3 regions of the Pseudarthrobacter sp. CC12 genome follow, and region 1 is predicted to be linked to each of the others. Evidence: predicted binding sites of a transcription regulator. Region 1 holds the regulator's gene; each other region holds the start of a gene.
The links. Region 1 encodes LexA, which represses DNA repair genes until DNA is damaged. Its sites were predicted from a motif close to TCGAACANNTGTTCGA; they were not measured.
Positions count from the first base shown of each region.

Region 1 (5,449 bases):
CAGCCGTATTCGATCCGGTTGAACTCATGGTGAAGGATCCTTTGTGCGAGAAGAAGTGGTTCAAGGCGTCCAGCGCCGCCGTATCAAGTCTAGGCGTGAAGCGCGGCGTGGCCGGCAAGGATGCGTTCCAGGGAGGTCAGGAAGGCTGTGGTTTCCGCCTCAGTGCCCGCCGTGACGCGGAGGTGGCCCGGGATGCCCACATCGCGGATGAGCACGCCGGCGTCAAGGAGCTCCTGCCAGACCTGGTGCGGGTTTTCCAGGCCGCCGAAGAAAACGTAGTTGGAGTCCGATGCTGCGGGCTTGAGTCCCATCCTGGTCAGCTCGGCCACGATGCGGTCCCTCTGCTTCTTGATGTCCTCGACGTCGGCCATCAGCGCTTCGCGGTGTTCGAGGGCCGCCAGGGCGGTGGCCTGGGTGATGGCGGAGAGGTGGTACGGCAGGCGCACGAGACGCAGGGCATCGGCGACCTCGGGGGCTGCGGCCATGTAACCGAGCCGTGCCCCCGCCAGGGCGAAGGCCTTGCTCATCGTGCGGGAGACGATCAGACGTTCACGGCCGGGCAGGAGTGTCAGTGCGCTCGGCGTTCCGTCGTGTGCGAACTCGTGGTACGCCTCGTCGACGATCACGATGGCCTGGCTGTCCGCGCCGGCGTCATAGACGGCTTCCACGACGTCCAGCCCAAGCCCGGTCCCGGTGGGATTGTTGGGTGAGCAGAGGAACACGATGTTGGGCTGGAGTTCCTTGACCTGGCGGGCCGCGGACTCTGCGCTGAGGTCATAGCCTTCCGCGCGTTCCCCCGTGATGTACTGCGTGTCCGTTCCGCTGGCCAGCAACGGGTACATGGAGTACGTCGGCGGGAAGCCAAGGGCCGTGCGCCCTGGGCCGCCGAAGGCCTGGAGGATCTGTTGCAGGACCTCGTTGGAGCCGTTGGCTGCCCACAGGTTGGTTTCGTCGAGCCCATGCCCGAGATATTCCGCCAGGGCCTTCCGGAGCGCGGTGAACTCGCGGTCCGGGTAGCGGTTGAGGCCTGCGGCGGCTTCCGTAACGGCGGCGCTGATGGCGGCCCGCACATCGGCAGGAACCCCATGGGTGTTTTCGTTGACGTTCAGCAGGATGGGGACGTTCAGCTGGGGAGCACCATAGGGAGTCAGTCCGCGAAGGTTGCTGCGGAGGGGAAGCCGGTTCAGACGTTCTAGCTGCTGGTTCACCTGAACAGTTTAGTTGCCGCGGCAACTACCGGAAAATGTGACGGTTCCCGCGGCTTCCCCCTCAGTGGGTGGGAACGAACAGCTGCCGGCCTGGAAGGACGGTGCCGGCGTCAAGGTTGTTGAGCTGGACAATGTCCGCCACGACGTCGCGGGCGTCCCGGCCCGGCGCGACGGTACCGGCAATGGCCCACAACGACTGTCCGGGCTGCACCGTCACGGTAACGGTGGGTGTCACCGCGAGGTCCGCAACCGAATCCGAGGCCTTGGCCGGGGAATGGAAGAACCCGGCGAGTGACAGCAGGAGAACAGCGAGGACTACAAGCGGGACCCCAATCAGGACGATCCTCCCCCGGCGGGTGAGCCGCAGCGGTGCAGGCGATGGTGAAACCTGGTGAAGAGTTAAAGCTGACATGAACTAAGCCCTCCTGGACTTGCCGTGCTGCCCGGGTGTCCGCCCGCAACGCCCTTGCCGTTCAAAACCGCCGCCGGGCACATCTTCCGGCCGGGTATTCGAAGGAGGCATCTGCTGGTTAGAACACATATTCGAACTTTGCTGGTTAAGTTTTAGCACCTATCAACGAACATTGTCGAGACTCGCTAGAACAAATGTTTGAAAAAGCACTATGGCTGGCCTAGTTTTGGAACCAAGAACAACCACTCCTGAAGTTGACCAGCAGGGTCTGACAATGACAGTGGGAGTCCTTCCACCGGCACGGCGGAAACAGCGCCCGGCGGAAGTTCCGGCGGCAAGCGAAAGGCAGTGGCGAATATGGCAGCAGCAGCCGCCGGGGGCAGGACCGCCCCGCAATCCAAGAGGACCACCAAGGGGCTGACTCCCCGGCAGAAGAAGATCCTCGAGACCATCCAGCGCTCCGTTAACGAGAACGGGTATCCGCCGTCCATGCGGGAAATCGGCGACACGGTCGGCCTTGCAAGCCTGTCAAGCGTGACCCATCAGCTCTCGCAGCTGGAAAAGCTGGGCTACCTTCGGCGCGACCCCAAGCGGCCCCGTGCCATGGAAGTGTTGATGCCGCTGACGCTGGACGGCGGGGGAAAGAGCGCGGGCACGTCCCGTGCGCCCCAAGCCGCAGGGGACAGCGCCACCGTCACGGAGCTGCCTACTGCTCTGGATACGGCCATGGTTCCGCTGGTGGGCCGGATTGCCGCCGGCGGCCCCATCCTTGCCGAACAGCTCGTCGAAGATGTCATGCCGCTGCCCCGCCAACTGGTTGGCCAGGGCGAACTTTTCATGCTGAAGGTGGCCGGCGATTCGATGGTGGATGCCGCCATTTGCGACGGTGACTGGGTGGTGGTGCGGCGCCAGGCTGACGCTGCCAACGGGGACATCGTCGCTGCACTGCTGGATGACGAGGCGACGGTCAAGACCTTCCGCCAGCGCGACGGCCACACCTGGCTGCTGCCGCAGAACACCCAGTACGAACCGATCCTGGGCGACCATGCCACCATCATGGGCAAGGTCGTCTCAGTCCTGCGTTCGCTCTAGCCTGCGCACGCCTGCCCGGCATCCGTGCAGGCGCTATCCGGCCGTTCTCAGGACGCGTCGGCGCCCAGCCTGGTGAGGGCTGCCAGCGCTTTGGCGCGGTCAGTGGTGGCCCAGAACGGCGGGAGGGCGCCGCGCAGGAATCCCGCATAGCGCTCGGTGGCCAGCCGCGAGTCCAGGACTGCCACCACTCCTTTGTCCCCGGTTGACCTGATCAGGCGGCCGGCCCCCTGGGCAAGCCGGATGGCAGCGTGGGTTGCCGAAACAGACATGAAACCGTTCCCCCCGGCCTGCGCCACGGCACGCGAACGCGCCGTCATGAGGGGGTCGTCCGGCCGCGGGAACGGGATGCGGTCAATCACCACCAGCCGGCAGGATCCACCGGGAACATCCACACCCTGCCACAGGGACATGGTTCCGAAGAGGCAGGTGTCCGGTTCGTCCGCGAATTGTTTGACCAGGGCGGTCATGGTCGACTCCCCCTGGCAGAGGACAGTCATGTCGAGCTTCGGGCGGAGGGCATCGGCGGCTTCCTCGGCCGCCCGCCGCGAGGAGAACAGGCAAAGCGCTCCCCCGTTGGAGGCCTTGATGAGCGCTTCGAGTTCGGCCAGTGCTTCCGGTGAAACACCTCGGCCGGGCTTGGGCAGGTGACCGGCAACGTAAAGGATGCCCTGTTTGGGGTAGTCGAAGGGCGAGCCAACATCCACGCCCGTCCAGCTGGGCGCTCCGTCACCGATCAGGCCCAGGCCTCCTGCGGCCGGTTCAAAGGCGGAACCGATCGCCAGGGTGGCAGAGGTCAGCACCACGGTGTGGCCGGCGAAGAGCCCCTCCCGCAGCCGGCCGGCGACGGACAGCGGCGCAATGTTGATCAGGACCGGCGCGCTGTCATCGGGCTGCGAATAGCCTTGGCCGGGATCGAAGGTGCTGGCGCGGGAGAACCACACCACTTCCCGGTTTTCCCGGGCAGCGATCAGCCGCTCGCACAGTTCCAGGATGAGCATCAGCCGGGAACGCGCCAGCTGCCGCCCGCCGTCGGCCGTGGTATTGCTGTCCCCCTTGGAATCGGACAACGCAGCCCTGCACGCTTCACGCAGCTGGTCCACGCAGTCAAGCTGTTCATCGTTCAGTCCGTTGGGGAGAAGTCCGTTGGGCGCGCCCGCGAGGGCCATTTCCAGGTTGGCAGCTGCGGCGTTCAGGGCGTCAACGGTGATGGCGGTGTGTTTCCGTGCGCCGGAAGCGGCCGCGTGGACCATGGCCACGGACAGCTGCCCGGAGACGGCTCCCGTCACCCGGTCCTGCAGCTCGTGCGCTTCGTCCACCACCACGACGTCGTATTCGGGCAGGACTGCCAGTCCTTCGAACGCGCTGACGGCCAGCATGGCGTGGTTGGTCACCACCACGTCAGCCTCGGCGGCATCCTGCCGGGCGAGCTCGCTGAAGCATTCAGCGGCCATCGGGCATTTTTGGGCGCCGAGGCATTCCATCGAGGTGACGGAAACCTGCCGCCATGCACGGTCGGTCACTCCAGGCAGCAGCTCGTCGCGGTCGCCGGTGGCCGTCTTCTCCGCCCATTCCCGGAGCCGCACCACTTCCTTGCCCAGCTGTGACGATGGTCCGCCCACGGAGGCGGCGAAATGCGGAACGCTGGTGTCCTCCCCCAGGGAAAACAGCTGCCCTTCCGACGGTTCCTCGGAAGGGAACCCGCCTTCAAGCTTGTGGCGGCACACATAGTTGGACCTGCCCTTGACCAGTGCAACCTTGACCGGCCGGTCCAGCGCCGGCGTGATGTTCTTCAGGAGGCGGGGCAGGTCCCTGCCGACAATCTGGGTCTGGAGCGCCAGGGTCGCCGTGGAGACCAGCGCAGGCTTGTTGCTTTCCAGGGCGTGGGCGATCAGCGGTATCAGGTAGGCCAGCGATTTGCCGGTGCCGGTACCTGCCTGGACCAACAGGTGGTTGCCGGTTTCGATGGCCCTGGCCACCTGGCGGGCCATTTCGTGTTGTCCGGTGCGGCTTTGTCCGCCCATGCCGGCGACGGCGAGGTCGAGCAGTTCGATAACGAACTGCTCGCCCGCCGTCTGCGCAGCTTCGCCGGCTGCGAGGTCAGTCATTGACGACGAATTGTTCCAGTTCGGACGCGAGGCCCTCCCGGACCATCACCGCAGCCCTGGTACCGGCCTCGAGGTGGTCCAGGCTGAGGATCTCGGCGTCGGACTCATGGAGCTTGCTGATCAGGTCCCCGCGCTCGTACGGGATGAGCAGCTCCATCTTGACCGATGGCCGGGGAATGGACTCGCTGATGGCCTTCAGCAATTCCGGGATGCCTTCCCCGGTCCTGGCCGAGACCACCACGTGCCGTGGCTCGCGCTGCTTCAGCCGCTCCACCACAAAGGGGTCCGCCGCATCGGCCTTGTTCAGGACGATGATTTCAGGCACCTTGCGGGCGTCGACTTCGCTGAAGACCTTCCGGACCGCGGCGATCTGCCCTTCCGGGTCGGGGTGCGACACGTCCACCACGTGCAGGATCAGGTCCGAGTCCGCCACCTCCTCGAGGGTGGAGCGGAAGGCTTCCACCAGCTGGGTGGGCAGTGAACGGACGAACCCGACGGTGTCCGCCAGCGTGTACCCCAGGCCGTCAGCGGTTTCGGCCTTGCGGACGGTGGGATCAAGGGTGGCGAAGAGGGCATTCTCCACGAGGACCCCTGCGTCGGTGAGCCGGTTGAGCAGCGAGGACTTGCCGGCG
Region 1 covers NZ_JARDJH010000004.1:41,271-46,719, forward strand. Annotated here, with positions in the region: gene hisB (imidazoleglycerol-phosphate dehydratase HisB) at 1-28, opposite strand, end outside; gene PV772_RS04610 (histidinol-phosphate transaminase) at 90-1,208, opposite strand; gene PV772_RS04615 (LysM peptidoglycan-binding domain-containing protein) at 1,270-1,620, opposite strand; gene lexA (transcriptional repressor LexA) at 1,978-2,712, shown strand; gene PV772_RS04625 (ATP-dependent DNA helicase) at 2,760-4,817, opposite strand; gene hflX (GTPase HflX) at 4,810-5,449, opposite strand, start outside.

Region 2 (5,449 bases), on a different contig from region 1:
ACTGAACGACGAAGAACTGCAGCATGCCAAGGACGAAGGTGCCATCTGATGAACGGAATTGCGGGAACCGGTACTCGCGGAGATTCAGTCTCCATCGTTGACGTCAGTCCCCGGGATGGGCTGCAGAATGAAAAGATTCCGGTCAGCACCCACGACAAGCTGCGCCTAATCAACGATCTGATTGCCTTGGGCGCCAGGCGGATTGAGGCTGTGAGCTTCGTCAACCCCAAAAAAGTTCCGCAAATGGCCGATGCCGATGCCGTCATGGCCGGGGTGCCGCGGGCTGCCGGCGCCAGCTACATCGGCCTGGTTCTGAACACCCGCGGTGCGCACAGGGCGGTGGACGCGGGCGTGGACGAGATCAACTACGTCCTGCCCGTGACTGATGCCTTCGCCGCAGCCAACCAGAACACGACTGTCGCCGCCGCCCTGGACGCGCTGGAAGAAGTATCCGGAATCGCCGCCGCTGCCGCCATTCCCGTCACGGTTACGGCCGCCGTAGCTTTCGGTTGTCCGTATCAGGGTGACGTGCCTGGAGAGCAAGCTCTTTCGGTGGTCCGCAGGGCACTGCAACGAGGTCAGCTGGCCGAGGTTGCCTTGGCGGACACCATCGGCTGCGCCGTCCCATGGCAGGTCAACGAGGTCTTTGCTGCCCTGGTATCCGAAACGGGTGTGCCGCTGAGGGCCCACCTGCACGAAACGCGACACACTGCACTGGCAAACACCTATGCGGCCATGGCAGCCGGCGTCAGGGTCTTTGACAGTGCCGTGGGAGGCCTGGGCGGATGCCCGTTCGCCCCCGGCGCGGCCGGCAATATCTCCACGGAAGACTTGGTGTGGATGTTGGAACGGGCAGGGTTTGCCACGTCGATGGATCCGCTGGCAGCCACCGAACTGGGGCGCTGGATCTGCGCCAAAGTGGAGACGGCCCCGCGCTCAGGGCTCGCCGGCGCAGGAGTGTTCCCCAAGGCTGCCTAGGCCCGGGGGAACACTCTGCGCCAAACGCCGCAACGGCGGAGTTGCAGTGACGTTATCCTCAGCCCCGCCTGCTTCCGGCGGAAGCCTTTGTCCCTGCGGTCCCGACCACCTGCAGCGGCGGGGTCTCGTCCTCAAGGTGGGGCCTCCGTCGTCCGTCACCCTTGATCCACAGGCGGTAGGCCAGGACCAGCAGCCCCAGCCACACGGCGCCCACGTACAGCGCAATCCGGGTGTCCTCGAAGGCGCCCAGGACGGCGATCACCAGCGCCATGAACGCGATGGTCAGGACTGACGCGGCCGGCCACCACGGCGAGGGGAATTCCGACGCCGGCAGTCCCTTCCTTGCGATTTCCCGCTTCATGGCCACGTGGGACGCCAGGATCATCACCCACACCCAGACGGTGGCGAAGGTGGCGATGGAGGCAATAACGAGGAACACGTCTTCGGGGATGACGGCGTTGAGGACCACGCCCACCAGCAGGATCCCGGCCATCATGACCACGGTCATCCAGGGGACACCGTGCCGCGAGACCTTCCCGAAGGCGGCGGGCGCGTGGCCCTGGTTGGAGAGTCCGAAGAGGATGCGGCCAGCGCCGAAGATGTCGCTGTTGATCGCCGACAGCGCTGCCGTGATGACCACGGCGTTGAGGATGTGCGGTGCTGCGGGAATGCCCAGGCTGCTGAAGATCTGCACGAAGGGGCTGCCGCTGGTGCCTACCTGGTCCCACGGGAAGAGGCTCATCAGGACGCCCAGGGTGAGGACGTAGAACAGCAGCACGCGCACCGGGACGGTATTGACGGCCTTTGGGATGACCTTCTTGGGGTCGGCTGCCTCGCCGGCCGTGATGCCCAGGGTCTCGATCCCGCCGAAGGCGAACATCACCACGGCGAAGGATGCCAGCAGCCCGTCGAAGCCGTTGGGGAACAGCCCGCCGTGCCCAGCCAGGTTGCCAAGGCCGGGCGCCACGGTGGAGTCCGCGGCCTGGAAACCGAACACGATGATTGCCGCGCCGCCGGCGATCATGGCGACGATGGCCGCTACCTTGACCAGCGAGAACCAGAACTCCAGCTCGCCGAAGACCTTGACGCTGAGCAGGTTTAGCGCGGCCAGGAAGCAGATGACGGCCAGGATCCAGATCCAGCGGTCAACCTGCGGGAACCAGAATCCCATATAGATGCTGAACGCGGTGACGTCGGCAATGGCGACAATGGCCATCTCGAACACGTACGTCCAGCCGGTTACGAACCCGGCGAGGGGCCCAAGGTAGCGGCCTGCGTACTGGCTGAAGGAGCCGGACACCGGGTGCCGCACCGCCATCTCGCCCAGGGCCCGCATCACCATGAACACCGCGGCGCCCCCGATAATGTAGGCCAGCAGGACGGCCGGTCCTGCTTTCTGGATGGCGGAGGCGGAGCCGTAGAAGAGGCCCGTGCCGATGGCCGAGCCCAAGGCCATAAAGCGGATGTGCCGGACATTGAGGCCCCTGTTGAGGACTTGTCCGACGACGGCTGCCGGCTTTTGCGTTTCCACCGGACTTTGCGTCCGGGTTGGGGTGGGTTGCATAGAGTTACCTTCTCGTCTTTGGGAGGGAGCCGCTAACCAGCAGACCATTTCCAGGCCCTTCGTGATGAGGCTCACGGAGGCTTGGTGTCTTCGGTTCCAGACTGTGGGTGGCACCTTTTCGCGGCGGGCAGGTTCTTGCGCTGCGCAGGTTCCTTTTCGCGCGGGGTATTAGGGGTGCGAAAAGTAGGTTGCGCAGCGAATACGCGTACGACGGCGGCACGCGGGCTTTTACGGGTGGGCCACCGTGGCGCCGGGTGGCTTTGGCGGCTAATGGCTCCGGTTTCAATGTCAGTGGGTCGCGCGATGATGTCGGTATGGGAAACAGCGGTGGTGTTGGGGTGGCGTTGGAGGGTGTTCAAGCCGCCGTCGCTGCCCTGGATTCGCTGGACCGTGAGGACGCCGTCCTGGCCGCCGGGGTCGGCGTTGGTGCTGATGTTGACGTGTTGCATCGGCGGTATGACATCCGGCTGGAGCGGCTCGAGCTCGTTGCCCGGTTGGAGGCGCAGCTCGCCGCGGTGAAAGCACAAGATGCTGCCGACGCGGTTGGGTTCCAGGAAGCGGTGACCCCGCCGGACGCGTCCGTGGATGACCGCACCTACGCGGAAATGTCCGTGGTGGAGGAGATCGCCGGGGTCCTGACCGTCAGTTCCGCGGCCGCGGGCGCGCTGGTGGAGCAGTCCCGCCGGATCTGCGCCCAGCCGCTGGTGCTCGAGGCGCTGTCCGCCGGAACCATGTCGTGGCAGCATGCCCGGATCGTCGCCGACGAAACCGAGAGCCTCACCGCTGAGGATACGGCGTCTTTGGTGACGCATTTCTTCGACCCTGCCGCGCCCAATGCTGCCCGGGGTGCCGCACCCGGGCAGCTGGTCCCGTCCCGGTTCCGGGCCAAGGTCCGTGGGTGGCGGGAACGCCATCATCCGGAATCGATCGAGAAGCGCCATGTAAAGGGTGTGGCGGACCGGCGGATGGAATACACCCCCGACCGGGACGGCATGGCCTGGGTCTCCCTCTACCTGCCCGGGGACACCGCCTGCGCGATCTGGAACCGGACCACCGCCACCGCCCGCGGCCTCCAGGGACCAGACGAACCCCGCACGCTTACCCAGCTCCGCCCCGACATCGCCGCATCCCTGCTGCTCGGCGCCGGGCACGCGACCGCGCCGGGTGAAGCTGCCGGGGATGCCGGTGATCTCGGGAAAGTCCCCACGCCGAGGGCCGATGTCCTGGTCACCGTGCCCGTGTTCGCCCTCCTCGGAGCCACTGACGAACCAGCAGTCCTCGATGGTTTCGGCCCGATCCCTGCATCGATGGCCCGCAGACTCGTCGCCGGTGGCGCGGAGTCGTTCTACCGGGTCCTCGTCGACCCACGGGACGGGGCGCCCCTGGAAATCGGCAGGAAGAACTACCGGCTCACCGGGGCCATCAAACGCTGGATCAGGCTGCGGGATGCCAGATGCACCTTCCCCGGCTGCACCAACCGCACCCCCGACAACGAAACCGACCACCTCACCGCCTGGCACCACGGCGGCACCACCAACGTCAGCAACCTGGTACAGCTCTGCCCCAAACACCACCGGCTCAAGCACCACAGCCAATGGATCCCCGACCCGGCCACCAAGGATGAGCCGCCAGGCTGGACCTCACCCACAGGGCGCCACTACGACCCCGAACAGCAGGACTCAGAACCAGCCCGCTGGCCGCAATGGCTCCCGGCTTCGTTCCGCGGCGCCTCGGAACGCGAAACCTCAATAGGAGCAACCGAGGCGGCGGACGTGTGCGCGCTTGAAGACATCGGCTTGCTTGAGGAGCTAAGCGTCCCCGACGACCCCGGCCCACTGGAAGGTCAGCTTCCTGCCGACCCTTTTCCGGAGTGGAACCTGTTTTTGGACTTCGTAGAGCTGGAGGCGCCCGTTCTCTCGTGCTGAGGCGCGGAGGCGGGCTGCGGGACGACGCCTGGTCCCGGTGTTCAGCATTGCTGGCTCGCTGGAATGCGCCATGTCTGGTATCCGAGACATAACAAAGGACAATGGATCACGAACGGCGCCACCCGGGGCGCAAGCTTAAGTACGGGATACCGGACACAGCTATCGAGAAGGACCGTTCCTGCCCATGAGCACTGCACTAAGCACCGATTCGTCGGGACCCCGCGCCGCGGCCAAGGTGCCTTCAAAGGTTCCTGCCGCGGAAAACACCCTGCGCATCCTCAAGCTGCTGGCATCCAGGCGCGGGCCCATGGCGGCCTCCCAGATCGCCTCCAGCCTGGACCTGCCCCGCTCCAGTGTGTACCACCTGCTGGGGGTCATGGAGGCGAATGGCTTTGTCCTTCACCTCCACGAGGAGCAGCGCTACGGCTTGGGCATCAGCGCCTTCGAACTCAGTTCCGCCTACTCCCGCCAGGAACCGCTGTCCCGGCTGGGCCGCCCCCTGCTCGCGAGCCTGGTGGACGCCATCGGCGAAAGCGCGCACCTTGCCGTGCTCCATGGAAGGGACGTGTTGTACATCGTGGAGGAGCGGGCCAAGAACCGCCCCTCCCTGGTGACCGACGTCGGCGTCCGGCTTCCCAGCCATCTCACGGCCAGCGGCAGGGCCATCCTTGCAGCACTGCCCAAGTCGCAGGTCCGTGCGCTCTACCCGAACGCCGCCGCCTTCAGTGCCCGGCATGAGGTGGAGGGCGCCATCATGAAGTACTCGTCGCTCTCCTCGCACCTGGACCGGGTGCGGCAGCGCGGATACGCCACCGAACACGGTGAGGTCACCCCCGGCTTCGGATCCATCGCCGCCGCCGTCACCGACCACACGGGCTGGCCCACCGCCGCTGTCGCGGTCACCTTCCTGGAAGACAAACTGGCCCCGGAGGAATGGCCGGCGCTGGCAGCCCGGGTCCAGAAGGCGGCGGATGAACTTTCG
Region 2 covers NZ_JARDJH010000006.1:163,330-168,778, reverse strand. Annotated here, with positions in the region: gene PV772_RS07490 (CaiB/BaiF CoA-transferase family protein) at 1-49, shown strand, start outside; gene PV772_RS07485 (hydroxymethylglutaryl-CoA lyase) at 49-978, shown strand; gene PV772_RS07480 (amino acid permease) at 1,037-2,542, opposite strand; gene PV772_RS07475 (DUF222 domain-containing protein) at 2,857-4,467, shown strand; gene PV772_RS07470 (IclR family transcriptional regulator) at 4,652-5,449, shown strand, end outside.
Region 2: PV772_RS07475 (DUF222 domain-containing protein) is a predicted target of LexA. The motif match lies at 2,738-2,753, and genes of this name have one in related genera.

Region 3 (5,449 bases), on a different contig from region 1:
ACCGCCGGGCAGTGGTTCGAGCAGTTCGAGGGTGCCGGGCTGGACGGCATCGTGGCCAAGCGGCTGGACGGCCGGTACGAGCCGGACAAGAGGGTGATGTTCAAGGTCAAGCACGAGCGCACCGCGGACTGCGTGGTGGCCGGCTACCGCCTGCACAAGAGCGGGCCGGACGCCATCGGCTCGCTGCTGCTGGGCTTGTACAAGGACGACGGCGGCCTGGCCAGCGTGGGTGTGATCGGCGCCTTCCCGATGAAGCGGCGGCAGGAGTTGTTCCAGGAGCTGCAGCCGCTGGTGACGGGCTTTGATAACCACCCCTGGGCCTGGGCCAGGCAGGAGGAAGGCGAACGGACCCCGCGGAACGCGGAGGGCAGCCGCTGGAGCGCCGGGAAGGACCTGTCCTTCGTGCCCCTGAAGCCCGAACTGGTGGTGGAGGTCCGCTACGACCACATGGAAGGCGAGAGGTTCCGGCACACGGCCCAGTTCAACCGCTGGCGGCCGGACCGGGACCCGGAATCCTGCACCTACGCGCAGCTGGAGGAGCCGGTGAACTTCGACCTCGCCTCGGTGCTGGCGACGGGCCGATAGCCCCAGGCCGGCCCAGTTTTAATGGGGGAGAGCCCGCCATTTGGGGGAATGGCGGGCTCTCCGGCCTGGAAACCGGGCCAGTCTGTAAGCGGCGGACGGCCTACTTCAGGCCGAGCAGCCTGGTGGGCGTCCGGAAGGACTCCCGGGCCGTCAGGGCGGACACTGCTGCAACGGCGCAGATGATGGCGGTGAAGATGCTGATCTGCACCCAGCCGCCGGGCTTGATGCCACCCATGGCCGCAACGATTGCCGGGGCGAACCCTGCCATCAGGAAGCCGAGCTGCGTGCCGATGGCCAGGCCGGAGAAGCGGACCTTGGTGCTGAACATCTCGGCGTAGAAGGAGGGCCAGACGGCGTTGGCTGCCGCGTAGCCTCCGGAGAAGTAGCCAATGGCGGCCAGGAACATCAGGGGGATGCTGCCGGACTCCAGGCTGAGCAGGAACACCGGGGTGAGGATTGCACTGGCCACGGCGCCGTAGATGAAGACGGGCTTGCGGCCGATCTTGTCTGCCAGCATCCCGAAGAGCGGCTGCGTGCCCAGGGCCACCAGGTTTGCACCCACGACGAGCCACAGGGTGGTGGTGCCGTCCACGCCGGCCACGGTCTTGGCGTAGCTGATGGCCAGGGTGCCGAACACGGTAGAGACGGCGGCGATGAACGCGCAGCAGATGACGCGGAGGACGTCGCGCCAGTGGCCCTTGAGCAGGTCGGCGACGGGCAGCTTGGCGATCTGGGCGGTCTTGCGTGCTTCTTCGAAGGCGGGCGGTTCGTGCAGGGTGCGGCGGATCAGGAACGCCACCACCACCACCACGGCGCTGAGCCAGAACGGGATGCGCCAGCCGATGCCGAACTTGATCTCATCCGGCAGGGCCAGGACGGGGATGAACACCAGGGCTGCGAGGATCTGGCCGCCCTGGGTGCCGGTGAGGGTCCAGGAGGTGAAGAAGGAACGGCGGTTGTCCGGAGCGTGCTCGAGGGTCATGGAGGAGGCGCCGGCTTGCTCGCCTGCGGCCGAGAGGCCCTGGCAGAGGCGGGCGAGCACCAGCAGGACGGGAGCCCACCAGCCGACGGTCTTGAAGTCCGGCAGGCAGCCGATCACGAAGGTGGAGGCGCCCATCAGCAACAGCGTGAACATCAGCACCTTGCGGCGGCCCACGCGGTCGCCGAAGTGGCCCAGGATGATGGCGCCCACCGGCCGGGCCACGTAGGCGAAGCCGAACGTCGCAAAGGACATGATGGCCGCATTGGTGTCGGCGTCGGGGAAGAAGACCTTGGGGAAGATCAGTGCGGCTGCGGAGCCGAAGATGAAGAAGTCGTAATACTCGACGGCGCTGCCGAGGAAGCTGGCGAGGGCTGCCTTCTTGGGCGTCCCGCCGGAGGTGAGGGCACCCGCCCCGGCGGACGGAAGTGTCTGGCTCATGGTGTTCCTTTGGTGTGACGACATTGTCGCGGATGGATCTGGGGGTCGCAGCCGCCGTTGCCTTGGTGCGGGCGGCGATGCGGCTGGAGTCCGGTGGAAAGACCCGGCAAGGGTAGCCACATGGTGGGAGCTACTTGTGCGATACAGAAACTATGACTGTGAGGATGGTCACCTGTCAAGAAAATAATCACCATCTAGAAATAGCTCTCACATTGTGGCAATATCGAAGCATGAGTGTGAACCAAGCCACAATGAACGACGACGTTCAGCCGGACCCTGCCGCGCTGGCCGAAGAGCCCGAGGGTGGGAAGAAGGTGGGGACAAAGAAGGCGGCGGACCGGACGGACATGGTGGGCAAAGCCCTGGGACTGCTGGTGCTGCTGGGGGAGGAGCCCCGTGGTGCAAGTGCCGCCGACATATCCCGCCGGGCGGAACTGCCGTTCAGCACTACCTACCGGCTGCTCGGATCGCTGGCGCGCGACGGATTCGTGGACTATGAGCCGGATGGCCGCCGCTACCACCTCGGCCTCCGGATCTTCCAGCTGGGCCAGCGTGTTTCCAACCACCACGGTTTCGCCGGTACGGCCATGCCGGTATTGCGCAGGGTGACTGCCGAAACCGGCGAAGCAACCATCCTCAGCGTCCGGGACGGCCTCCACCACCTCACTGTCAGCAAAGTGGATGGCCCGCAGATCTTCCGGGTGACCAGCGACCCCGGCCATCTGGGATCTTTGTCCACCACCGCCGTCGGGAAGGCCCTGGTGGCATTCGCCGAGGACGGGGAGCGCGAAAAGCTCCTCGCGGAGTTGCCGCTTGAGCCGCTGACCGGGAAGTCCATCACGGACCGGGAGGCGTTCAGGGCCGAGATTGCCCAGGTCCGCCGGCAGGGCTACGCCGTCATGGATGAAGAGAATGAGGCCGGCATGCGGGCGGTTGCCGTCCCGCTGCTGAACAGCCAAGGCCACGCCTTCGCGTCACTGGCCACGGCTGTTCCCGTCTTCCGGCTGGACCTTGAGGACCTGATCGCCCATGTTCCCCTGCTGCAGGAGGCTGCCGCCGAGCTTGCGGCCCGGCTTCCGCAGCGATAGCGGACCCAGCGCCGCAACAACTTTTCGCTTCCATTTGTTCGTATGAAGAACATAAGTGCGATAAGTGAACATCTGTTGTACTGTAATCCCTATCACCCCGCAGCGCGGCCCGAGGTCCGCGCCTGCCCGGTGCCGTACCAAAGGAGCTGCACGCATGAGCATTCGAACTGAGTCCTACCTGGTGGGACTGGTTGGTGACGGCGTCACGCCATCGCTCACGCCACCCATGCACGAACGGGAAGGTGACGTGCAGGGCCTGCGCTACCTGTACCGGCCCATCGACCTGCTCGAGCTGGGGTTGACCGGGGAAGCGGTGGGAGCCATCCTGCAGAGCGCCCGTACCCTGGGTTTCAACGGACTGAACATCACCCACCCCTGCAAGCAGCTGGTACTCCAGCACCTGGACGAGGTCAGCCCGGACGCCCGCCGGCTCGGCGCCGTGAACACCGTGGTCATCCGGGACGGCCGCTTCATCGGCCACAACACGGACTTTTCCGGCTTCGCCGCCGCCCTGGCATCCGGCCTGCCCGGCGCGCGGCTGGACCGCGTGGTGCAGCTCGGCGCAGGAGGTGCCGGCTCCGCCGTCGCCTACGCCCTGCTCAGCGCAGGCGTTAAAACCCTGGACCTGGTGGACATGGATCCCCAGCGCGCCGCAGCGCGCGCCGCCGAACTGGCAGGTTTCTTCCCGGACAGCACCGTGGCGGCACGCACGACGACGGAGCTGCCGCAGCTGATGCCGCTGGCCGACGGCCTGGTGCACTGCACACCCGTTGGCATGGCAGCCCACCCCGGCGTCCCGCTGGACCTGGACCTGCTCGAGCCCCGGCACTGGGTGGCCGACATTGTCTACCGCCCCATCGACACGGAACTGGTCCGCGGCGCCCGCGCCAAGGGCTGCGAGGTCCTGGACGGTGGCCGCATGGCGGTGGGCCAGGCCGCCGACGCGTTCCGGATCTTCACCGGGCTGGACGCTGACCCGGAGCGCATGCGCTCGCACTTCCTGGACCTTGTAGCCGCCGAGGAGGTGGCCGCCTGATGCGCACCGGAATCGCCACCGTCTGCCTCTCCGGCACCCTGAAGGAAAAGATGCAGGCCTGCGCCATCGCCGGGTTCGACGGCATCGAGATCTTCGAGCAGGACCTGGTCACCTCACCCCTGAGCCCCGAGGACGTCCGCAGGATGGCAACGGACCTGGGGCTCGGCCTGGACCTGTACCAGCCCTTCCGCGACTTCGACGGCGTCACCCCGGACCTGCTCAAAGCCAACCTCCGGCGCGCCGAGGCCAAGTTCAAACTCATGGCACGCCTGGGCATGGACACCATCCTGGTGTGCTCGAACGTTGCCACCGCCACCATCGACGACGATGCCGTCCGCGCCGAACAACTGGCACAGCTCGCCAACCTGGCCGGGGACCACGGCGTCAAGGTGGCCTACGAGGCCCTGGCGTGGGGCAAGTACGTCAACGACTACGAGCACGCCTACCGCCTGGTGGAGATGGTGGACCACCCCAACCTGGGCACCTGCCTGGATTCCTTCCACATCCTCTCCCGCGACTGGGACACCGCCCCGATCGAGGACATCAACGCGGACAAGATCTTCTTTGTCCAGGTGGCGGACGCCCCCAAGCTCTCCATGGACGTGCTGTCCTGGAGCCGCCACTACCGGGTGTTCCCGGGCGAAGGACAGTTCGAGCTGGCCAAGTTCATGGGCCACGTGGTCCGCGCGGGCTACACCGGGCCGGTTTCGCTCGAGGTCTTCAACGACGTCTTCCGCCAGTCGGACGTGGAACGCACCGCCGTGGATGCGATGCGTTCACTGATCTGGCTGGAGGAGCAAAGCGCCAAATGGCTCGCCGGCAATGAAGCCACGCCCGGCAACCCAGCCGCGCTCCGCCGTCGTTATCCCATGGAACTGGCCACGCTGCCCAAGGTGAACGAACCCGCCGGCTTCAACTTCGCCGAGGTCAAGGCGGACGACACCGCCCAGCTGGAGAAGCTCCTGGGCCAGCTCGGTTTCCAGTTCGAAGGCCGCCACCGGACCAAGGATGTGCAGCTGTGGACCATGGGCCAGGCACGCGTGATCATCAACGAACAGGCAGCGCAGCACGCGGAGCCCGCCATCGCCGCGCTGGGATTCGACGTCGATTCACCCGTGATTGCCTCCGCCCGCGCCCAGCAGCTCAAGGCCCCTGTGGTGGCCCGCAAGGTCCAGGCGGACGAGGAAGTGTTCCAGGGCATTGCCGCCCCGGACTCCACCGAAATCTTCCTCTGCCAGGGCAGCCCGGACGGCGCCGCGGCCTGGACCCACGAATTCGGCGAAGGGCTCGAACACCCCTCCCCGGGAGCCCGGGCCGTGA
Region 3 covers NZ_JARDJH010000005.1:136,998-142,446, forward strand. Annotated here, with positions in the region: gene PV772_RS06215 (ATP-dependent DNA ligase) at 1-585, shown strand, start outside; gene PV772_RS06220 (MFS transporter) at 686-2,005, opposite strand; gene PV772_RS06225 (IclR family transcriptional regulator) at 2,236-3,093, shown strand; gene PV772_RS06230 (shikimate dehydrogenase) at 3,248-4,129, shown strand; gene PV772_RS06235 (TIM barrel protein) at 4,129-5,449, shown strand, end outside.
Region 3: PV772_RS06230 (shikimate dehydrogenase) is a predicted target of LexA. The motif match lies at 3,158-3,173, and genes of this name have one in related genera.